Regions from separate parts of the Shewanella sp. A22 genome, predicted to be linked through region 2. Evidence: predicted binding sites of a transcription regulator. Region 2 holds the regulator's gene; the other holds the start of a gene.
What was found. The regulator sigma-54, encoded in region 2, starts transcription at its own class of promoters, with help from an activator protein. The targets are predictions, from matches to a motif close to GTTGGCACGNNNNTNGNNT.

Region 1 (4,857 bases), on a different contig from region 2:
ATTACTCGCTTTAAGGTCGCTGTCTGCATTCCCCGTATTAACAACCCCCTTTGGCTCAATAATCATAATTTTACATTCATGATCAGCGACAGGTTTATGCTCTTTCCCCATTGGAATAACAAACATTTCACCCGATTCTAACGTGACTTTTCCGTCTCGAAACTCAATCTCTAAAATACCTTCAATGACAATAAATACTTCATCTGTATCAGGGTGATGATGCCAAACAAACTCTCCTGCCACTTTGACTAATTTAAACTGATAATCATTCATTTCTGCAATGACACGAGGGGACCAATGCTCGGTAAATTTAGAAAATTTATCTTTAAAATTAATAGTTTCGAACTGCATGTCAACTCCATATCTTGATTTGTCACTAACAATCCTAAACAATTTAAAAATATAAAGACAGTCTTTATACGCGCACGCTTCTTTATTAGTCTTTTTTGACGTAGAGAACGTATGCCTTCAAAAACAGCCTCAAATAACATTTCCGCTAAAAACAAAAAAGCACAACCTTAAATGATTAAGGTTGTGCCCGTAACGCTTTTGTCAGCAATCCTACTGAAAATTTGCTCCCTGCATCATCCTTGTAAAGATGCTTCCTGCGGTCCTTTCCCTGTGCTCATTTCCCTGATGCTATATTAAACCAAGCTTCTTATGAGTTTAACTCCATTGAACAGTCTATCCATTAACTGAGTGGCCAAACGAGTCCATCCATTGACTTATCCATTCTGCATCCAGCAGTCATTTCCATTTTTCCTTGTGTTGACAAATTAATGTCTTCACTCATCCTTGATTCGGCTATCCATTTACCGAGCTTATGCCCTACACCATGGGCGTGTCCTAGTATCATCCTTGATATTCTTAAGCACCATAATTCTTATTTCTCATCCTAAGAAAACCAAATAATGAAGCGCTTTCGATAACAATATAGTAACTCAAACCTGAAGCCAGAAAAGCCACAAAATGGAACAGATATAATTATTTTACCTATCTAAAAAAACAGCATAAACTTAACACTTTGATTTTAAATAATTAATACACGACAATTTTGCTAAACACTGACAACTTGAGATAAAATACCTTACAGGCTTGTAAGAGATGGCTTACAAAAGTAAGAGCAAGTTAATACTGAGGATTTATTTTCGCCATAAGCGCGATATCATTTGCCCAAACATGACCCAATCGGCTAATAAACTGTATAACGGATAAGTAAATGTGGCAGGTCTGTTTTTTTCAAACATAAAATGCCCTACCCACGCAAAGCCATATCCAACAACAGGTAACCACAGTAGCTGCCACCAATGTTGGTTTATCAGAGTATTGACGACAATCACTAAAATAATACTACTGCCAACGTAGTGTAATCTTCGACATATAGGATCTTGATGTTGCGATAAATAAAATGGATAAAACTCTGCAAATGAAGAATAACGCTTAGATTCCATTACTCACTCCTTGTTAATAACCCCAGCCAATAAATCAACTTGTTGGGTAAGAGGTTATTCTATTATTAGATTATGGATTACTATAAAACAAAATTTCTCCGTCAACGTTACCAATACTAACGGTCGAAATACTGTTAAAACCTTGCTTTGTAAACGCTTGATGATGCAGAGAATTACTAACAAAAACGCCTATTCCATCTAATCCTGGTTGTTCATCACACCAACTCAATACAGCTTGAATTAACTTTGCTCCGAAGCCTTTCTTCTGTTCATTGGGTGATAACGCAATAAATTGTAAAATGCCGCATTTTTGAGATGGCAGATGTTCTAAAATACGTGTTTCTTTTTGCATTAACCCTTGAGTTGATTTCCAACCCGTTCCCATCATCATTTTAAAACGCCAATGCCAATAACGCTCTTCTCCTAAAGGTACTTGTTGGGTAATAACGCACACAACACCAATCAGACGACCATCATCAAATAGGCCTATCAAAGGCTGTTCTTGTTGCCACAATTCATTTAATTCTTCACGAATTGCAGCCCGTAATTTTTGTTCATATTGTTGGTTATCATCTTGTCCAAGTATTTCCATAAAATATGGATCATCATGATAAGCGTTATAAAGAATAGAAGCCGCTACGCGCAAGTCTTCGGCTGTCAGGTACACTGCTCGTAAAGATTCCAAGGTGTTATTATCCATTTTTATTCCTTGTTTATTAACTCTCCAAACTTAACTTAACAAGTTTGAAACATTCTACAAGTTTTGTTTACGCATTAAGCCCATTAAAGGGGTTATCAATTTGAGTCGTTTGCAATTTATCCCGCCAAGACTGATACTAAAATTGTTTATATATTCATCAAGAGGAATACACCGAATGGACACTACATCAAATGATCTAAGCCACTTATTTCAACAATTGGGTTTACCTCATCATCAAGAAAACATTGAAGACTTTGTTAACAAAAATAAACTTGAAAAACACACGCTGATGATTGATGCAGATTGCTGGAATCCAAGCCAAAAAGCATTTTTGAAAGAAGCATTACTAGAAGACGCCCAATGGTCAGAAGTGATTGACCAATTGGACGTAATGATGCGGACTTAAATGTGAGCACTAGGTGACACAACTCGAGACTTAAATTTGTTTGTAGGCAGTGTCACCCCACCCGATTAAAGCATCATCACTAAATACAATTGGCGTACATTCATCTTTGGTTGTTTTACCATCACCTTCTGCCCACTGTGTTCGATAAAATAATACTTTAATGGACTGTTCGCCATGGTGTTGAGTTGACTGAGTATAGGCTTCATTAAAATCAGCACGGCCCATTAGCGTTGTCACTTGATCGCTGCTCATCCCCATAGAAAGTTTAGTTAAAAAGTCACGATTTCTATCTTGTTTTACTTGCCAGTAATCTGCATTTTTACCCAATTCATGATCACCAACACTAATAACACAACCGCTTAAACCTAGTGATGTTGTGGCGATTAATCCTGCTGCGATAAGTTTTAATTTCATATTGCATCCTTTTTGTTAAAATATAATCCACACTGTATTTACAAATTAGTTAAGCTAAAATCGTGCCAAACATTAACACTATGATTTATATGGACTTATATTTTACTGCGACGATAATTAGTGAATTTCACCCTCTATAATTAAGGAATTAAGCCAACAATGAGTCCAATTGAACAAGTACTTGCGGCAGCTAAGTCAATTGCCAACAATGGGCATTCCCCTAGCTTGGCACTGATAAAAGGTCGTTTAGGTAATAGCATTCCAATGCCAGTCCTAATCCAAGGATTACAACAATTTAAAGCACTGCCGAAGTCTGAGTGGCAAAATATACCTGAATTAAGCGATATCCCTTCTACTGAAAATTTTCCAGCAGAACATTTGGATCCTGTTATGGAATTACAGCAGCAAGTGAGCGATATGCAGCAACTTATTGTGCAACTCACTCACAGAGTCCACGAACTTGAACAACAAGCCAGCAAAATGAATCATAAGGCTAAATAATCCATGTTTGTTTTTGAACTGCGCTTTGAATGTTTTGCAGATACCACCATTGAGGCAGCAGAAAAAGCTATTAATGGTTTACTTGAGGCTTTGCGTGCCAACGGACAAATATTGGGTCGTGAACTTGCGGTAGCTTTCAACGAAGGCGAATTTAGAGTTCGCTTGTTATTACCTGAAAAAACCAGCCTCGCTAATCGTTATAATAGCCCGTGGGTAAAAATGACATTAGCAGGCTTAACAGCGGCTAAACTATTGGCTCCTAGAGAAAAATTTATCGGCCAAGACATTAATTCTGAAGCCAGCAACAATGACTCTCCTTCGTGGCAAGTCTTGTATACCAGCTATGTGCATATGTGTTCACCGCTTCGTAATGGTGACAACCTGTTACCTATTCCTTTGTATCAACTGCCCGCGACGTTTAATGGCGATCATAAACGCATCATAAAATGGCAAACAGAATGGCAAGCTTGTGATGAACTGCAAATGGCTGCAGCCACTAAAGCAGAGTTTGCAGCATTAGATGAAATCACCCGAGCTGACAGTGACCTATTTAGACGTGGTTGGGATTTACGTGGCAGGATAGAATATTTAACTAAAATACCCACTTACTATTATTTGTATCGCGTAGGTGGTGAGTCTTTAGAAAGCGAACTGAACCGAGCTTGTCCACGTTGCGGTTCACATGATTGGAAACTCGAACAGCCACTTTTGGATATGTTTCATTTTCGCTGTGAGCCCTGCCGAATTGTGTCAAATTTATCGTGGGATCATCAATGATCCCAATAAGCATTCAATAGCCGCATAGCTCAACGTCATTGAGAGATGCGGATTATGGCTATCATTATTTGTTTCCACGCAATGATTGCCACATGCTATTGATCCGCAGCCAGATCCCAGGATGATCGGTAACCGTAGTGGTATCTTCGACAGGTTTAACCGGTGGTTTGATCACCGGTGACAACTGTTCGATAAATTGGCTTAATGATGCTGCAATGTGAGTGCCTTGCTTCTGGCCAGGTATTTCTATCCACACGCTGCCGTCGTCATTATTCACTGTCAGCATTTCATCACCATCACCTAACACACCAATAAACCACGTCAGTGGCTGTTTGAGTTTTTGCTTCATGATTAAGTGACCAATTACATTTTGTTGCAAATTTTCAAAGTCGTCTTGATTCCATGCTTGGAGTAATTCACCGTCACCAAATGATGCTGTAAACGGTAATGGCGCTGAAAAATATTGGCCATAAAATGCATGAATATCTTGGTGTAACTGAATATTTAATGCATTTTCAACATTACTAAAATCAGCTTTATCATCACGCGCTACAGGTTGCCAGAATACGATTTCATCACTATTTGCATCAAAAGGCCCTTGAATACAT
Region 2 (4,857 bases):
CAGCACTGGCACTTTTGTCACCCTGAAGCAAGGTTATGCTAGCATCAAAATCAGCGGCTAAAATGGCGAGTTTTGTCGCCGCGCGTGCATGTAAACCTAATTTGTTTGAAATGGTCACTTGGCGTTCAAGTTTGATCATTGACACGATCCTATGCTCACTTAGTTATTAGTACCACTGATATTTAACTCCCTGTGACGAGCATTAACCGTGTGTTTACTACCTTGCCTAAATCGTTTTGCTAATTGATCTGCAATATATACTGAACGGTGCTGACCACCAGTACAACCAATTGCGATGGTAAGATAGCTACGATTATTACGTTCTAAATGTGGCATCCAAGTTTCAAATAGGTTTTCAATTTGCCAAATAAACTTATTAACTAATGGCTGACGCCCTAAAAACTCCTGTACGGGTTCGTCTAACCCCGTAAATGGGCGTAGTTCTATTTCCCAATGTGGGTTGGGTAAAAAGCGTACATCAAACATAAAGTCTGCTTCTGTTGGCATGCCGTGTTTAAAGCCAAAAGACTCAAAGTTAATCACTAACTCTTTATCAACACTGCCTAATAAAATTTGCCTAACTTGGTCGCTTAATTCGTAGATATTCAGTGCTGAAGTGTCGATGTAATGGTCTACAATTTTTGCTATCGGCTCAAGTAAACGCCCTTCGAGCTTGATCGCTTCTTGCAGTGAAATGTGATTTTTAGATAACGGATGTAATCGACGAGTTTCGCTGTAACGTTTAAGCAATACTTTGTCATTGGAATTTAAAAAGAAGCTGATAATTTCAGTGTCGTTCTCAAGTAGTGCTAATTGGTCTTGAAGTACTTTACCTTGTTCTGCAATATTGCGTACATCAACGCTAATGGCAACCAGATCATTACTGCCTTTGAGCTGAGCTAATAATGCGCCAATGAGAGGTAAAGGCAAATTATCTACACAATAATATCCTAGATCTTCCAATACTCTTAAGGCTACTGATTTTCCTGAGCCTGAACGTCCCGATACTATGACAAGTTTCATGCAGTAATAACCTGATAAAGTTCTGTTGCGTCGTGAGTTTTACGAAGCTGTTTCAATATTTGCTTATCACTGAGCTTTTGAGCCATGCTTGATAATGTGCTTAAGTGTTGCTGGCACTGATCTGCAGGCACTAATAAAGCAAATAAAATATCCACGGGCTGCTTATCGATAGCATCAAAGGCTATGGCTTCTTCACATTTAATAAATATTGCGATGGGGTGATCGATGGTCGTTAATCGGCCATGAGGTATCGCAATGCCATTTCCTATACCTGTGCTACCCATTTTCTCTCTCGCTAAAAGGCTTTCAAAAACCTCTTGCGAAGACAGGGTTGGGTACTGGGCAGCAACTAAATCGCTGATGAGTTCCAGTACTTTTTTCTTACTGCCCGGTGTGGCACAGGTAGTGCATTCCGGCTGCAGGATGGTACAAAGTTCCATCGTTAGTGTTTTGTATACTTCTCTTTGTGTTTAATTACCTGACGGTCGAGTTTATCGATCAGGGCGTCTATTGCAGCATACATGTCAGTATTTTCTGACATGGCAAAAATCTCAGTGCCACTTAGGGTGATTCTTGCTTCTGCTTTTTGTTGTAATTTTTCTACATTGAGCACAACGTGTACATTATTGATCTGATCTGAGTGTCGTTCAAGCTTTGAAAATTTACCATGAACGTATTCACGTAAAGATTCGGTGATGTCGATATGATGTCCAGATAGATTTATATGCATTAAAAATCCTCCATTACCCTGTAGGTTATAAACTCTTACGTTGGTTTGAGGGCGGTATGAGCATTGCTTCACGGTATTTTGCTATCGTACGACGAGCAACGTTGATACCCTGTTCAGCCAGAAGTTGAGCCATTTTACTGTCACTCAGTGGTTTTTTCTGGTTTTCCGCTGCTACCAGCTTTTTGATAAAAGCACGAATCGCGGTTGATGAGCACTCTCCACCATCGTCGGTACTGACATGGCTAGAGAAGAAGTATTTTAGTTCAAATAGGCCCCGCGGGGTATGCATATACTTTTGTGTTGTTACTCGTGAAATGGTTGATTCGTGCATTTCTACAGCTTCTGCAATATCATTTAATACCATAGGCTTCATGGCTTCTTCACCATATTCAAAAAAGCCTTGCTGAAATTTTACAATGCAGTTTGCCACTTTGAGTAAAGTCTCATTACGACTTTCTATACTTTTTATAAACCATTTAGCCTCTTGCAAGTGGCCACGTATAAATTGGCTGTCAGACGGATTTTTACTGCTTTTCGCCATTGCTGCATATTGCTGATTAACACCAATTTTTGGCATATTATCTGGATTTAATTCTACTACCCAACGGCCATTTTTTTTAAACACGGTGACATCAGGAATGACATACTCATCGTCGACGGCTGTAATGGATAATCCTGGGCGAGGATTGAGTGACTGGATTAGTGCTATGGCATCACGTAATTCATTTTCTTTTAACTTCGTTTTGCGCATTAACAATCTAAAGTCACGTCCAGCAATTAAGTCTAAATAGTCTTTAATTAATAGACGAGCATTATCAATATGGGGGGTGGTATTGGAAAATTGTGCCAATTGAATTAATAGGCATTCACTTAAGTCACGCGCTGCTACACCAACAGGATCAAAGTGTTGGATCCGTTTTAACACCGCTTCAACTTCGTCGAGTTCAACATTTTCATCCCCCATAGCTTCGAGGATATCCTCGGTATTTTGGGTTAAATAGCCTCGTTCATCAATCGCATCAATAATTGCGGTGGCAATGGCAAGATCGGTATCGGAAAACGGTGTGAGGTTTTTTTGCCATTCTAAATGTTCATAAAGACCCTCGGTGGTTTCACCTTGGAATGGCATGTCATCATCACGCATACTAGCGCTACCAGAACCTGACATAGGAGAAGCGGTATACACTTCATCCCATGTAGTATCCATTGCAAGATCATCCATTGTTTCTTTGGTCATGGACTCTGCTGTATCGACAGTAGAGGTGTCTTTTTCAATGTTGACGATGCTGTTGTCACTAAAGTCTGTATCTGCTTGATCTCGACTTTCTTTGGCTGTGTCCTTTGCATCAGAAAACTCATCTTCTATTTCAAGCAATGGGTTTGAGTCTAATGCTTGCTGGATTTCTTGCTGTAGCTCCAATGACGATAACTGCAGTAGGCGAATAGCCTGCTGCAGTTGGGGGGTCATGGTTAAGTGTTGACCCATTTTGAGTTGGAGTGACGCTTTCATTTACCGCTTATCCCTAGATGATTTTCATAAAATGACAATCTCGAAAAACTGTTATGGATTATCACGTACATCAATGACACTTATAGCTATTTAGATATCGTTCAACGAAATGAGTTAGATAGGTTAAAAAGCCACTAAAGTAACTATAGCTTGAATTGTTCACCTAAGTACACAGCGCGAACTTGCTGATTGCTTAATATCTCATCAGGTGTGCCTTCGGCGATTAAATTACCTTGGCTAACAATATAGGCCCGTTCACAAACATCGAGTGTTTCACGTACATTATGGTCGGTAATCAATACCCCCAGCCCACGGCTTTTAAGCTGTTGGATAATTTTTTTAATGTCGATAACCGATATTGGGTCGACACCAGCAAAGGGTTCGTCGAGCAAAATAAATTTGGGGTTGGCTGCTAATGCGCGTGCAATTTCAACTCGGCGTCGTTCACCACCCGATAACGACATACCTTGACTGTCTCGAATATGAGTAATATGAAACTCTTCCAATAAATGTTCGAGTTGTTCAATACGCTGGTCTGTGTTGAGTTCTTTACGAGTTTGCAACACAGCCATAATATTGTCATATACTGTCAGCTTGCGGAAAATACTGGCTTCTTGTGGTAAGTAACCAATCCCTTTGCGGGCGCGAAGGTGCATAGGGTCGGCGGTGAGGTCATCATTATCAATTAGGATCCGACCTTTATCGCTTTTGACTAACCCAACAACCATATAAAATGTGGTTGTTTTACCTGCGCCATTGGGGCCTAAAAGACCCACAATTTGGCCCGTTTTAACCGTTAAACTCACATCTTTTACAACTTGACGGGCTTTATAGCTTTTAGCTAGATTTTCAGCGGTTAAGGTTATTTGGGTCATTGTTTGATCTGCTTGTTTACTGGAATTTCTGGGAGCTTTTGTTTTGGTGCTGTTTCGTCTTGGAAATTCTCAGGTTGAATAATAGTGATTACGCGATCTTGGCCTTTGCCAGTACTTTCTGCAATCAGCTCTTGAGCATTGATGTTGTATTTAATTCGATTACCTGTAACTTGGCTACCGGATTGATCAAGTTTGGCATTACCGGTTAATGTGAGTGTGGTAGTGGCAAGATCATAGGTTATTTCGTCAGCGCTAGCGGTACCAATTTGACCATCGTCTAACTCTTGTGAAAATGTGGCTGGTTTTCCCGTGGCGATAAGCTTTTTACTTGTGCTATTTTCAGGGGTGAACGCTCGTAGTTGATCGGCATTGATAGTAATGCTGCCTTGCACAATTTTAACTGGACCATTAAAAACGATTTGGTTATTTTTAATGTCAGCAAATTGGCTCACCGCGGCAATTTTTAACTCTTGTTTAAGATCATCTTGTTTTGCCATTGCAGGCAAACTCAGCATGCAAAGAATGCCACTTAATAGTATGACGTTGGCGTGAGTATGGAGACGATTAATGTGGCTCATATATTCCTTCTACCTGGCTGAGTAGCGATAGTTTTTGCGAATTCAAGTCAGCATGTAAACCTAAACCTTGAATAATAAACCCTTTGCCTTTGATATACACCATCTCTTTTGAGGTGCCGATCATGGTGGTTAAATCCACTG

Region 1: the regulator sigma-54 is predicted to act here: its motif matches at 3,023-3,041, upstream of ACWXWT_RS00265 (DUF3192 domain-containing protein).

What each region holds. Positions count from the first base shown of each region.
Region 1 covers NZ_JBSQBN010000001.1:67,321-72,177, reverse strand. Annotated here, with positions in the region: gene ACWXWT_RS00290 (cupin domain-containing protein) at 1-351, opposite strand, end outside; gene ACWXWT_RS00285 (hypothetical protein) at 692-856, opposite strand; gene ACWXWT_RS00280 (Mpo1-like protein) at 1,143-1,451, opposite strand; gene ACWXWT_RS00275 (GNAT family N-acetyltransferase) at 1,522-2,151, opposite strand; gene ACWXWT_RS00270 (DUF2789 domain-containing protein) at 2,327-2,557, shown strand; gene ACWXWT_RS00265 (DUF3192 domain-containing protein) at 2,588-2,971, opposite strand; gene ACWXWT_RS00260 (hypothetical protein) at 3,131-3,472, shown strand; gene ACWXWT_RS00255 (Zn-ribbon-containing protein) at 3,476-4,249, shown strand; gene syd (SecY-interacting protein) at 4,314-4,857, opposite strand, start outside.
Region 2 covers NZ_JBSQBN010000094.1:13,231-18,087, reverse strand. Annotated here, with positions in the region: gene ACWXWT_RS15315 (HPr family phosphocarrier protein) at 1-139, opposite strand, end outside; gene rapZ (RNase adapter RapZ) at 160-1,023, opposite strand; gene ptsN (PTS IIA-like nitrogen regulatory protein PtsN) at 1,020-1,463, opposite strand; gene hpf (ribosome hibernation-promoting factor, HPF/YfiA family) at 1,466-1,753, opposite strand; gene ACWXWT_RS15295 (RNA polymerase factor sigma-54) at 1,779-3,263, opposite strand; gene lptB (LPS export ABC transporter ATP-binding protein) at 3,407-4,138, opposite strand; gene lptA (lipopolysaccharide transport periplasmic protein LptA) at 4,135-4,716, opposite strand; gene lptC (LPS export ABC transporter periplasmic protein LptC) at 4,703-4,857, opposite strand, start outside.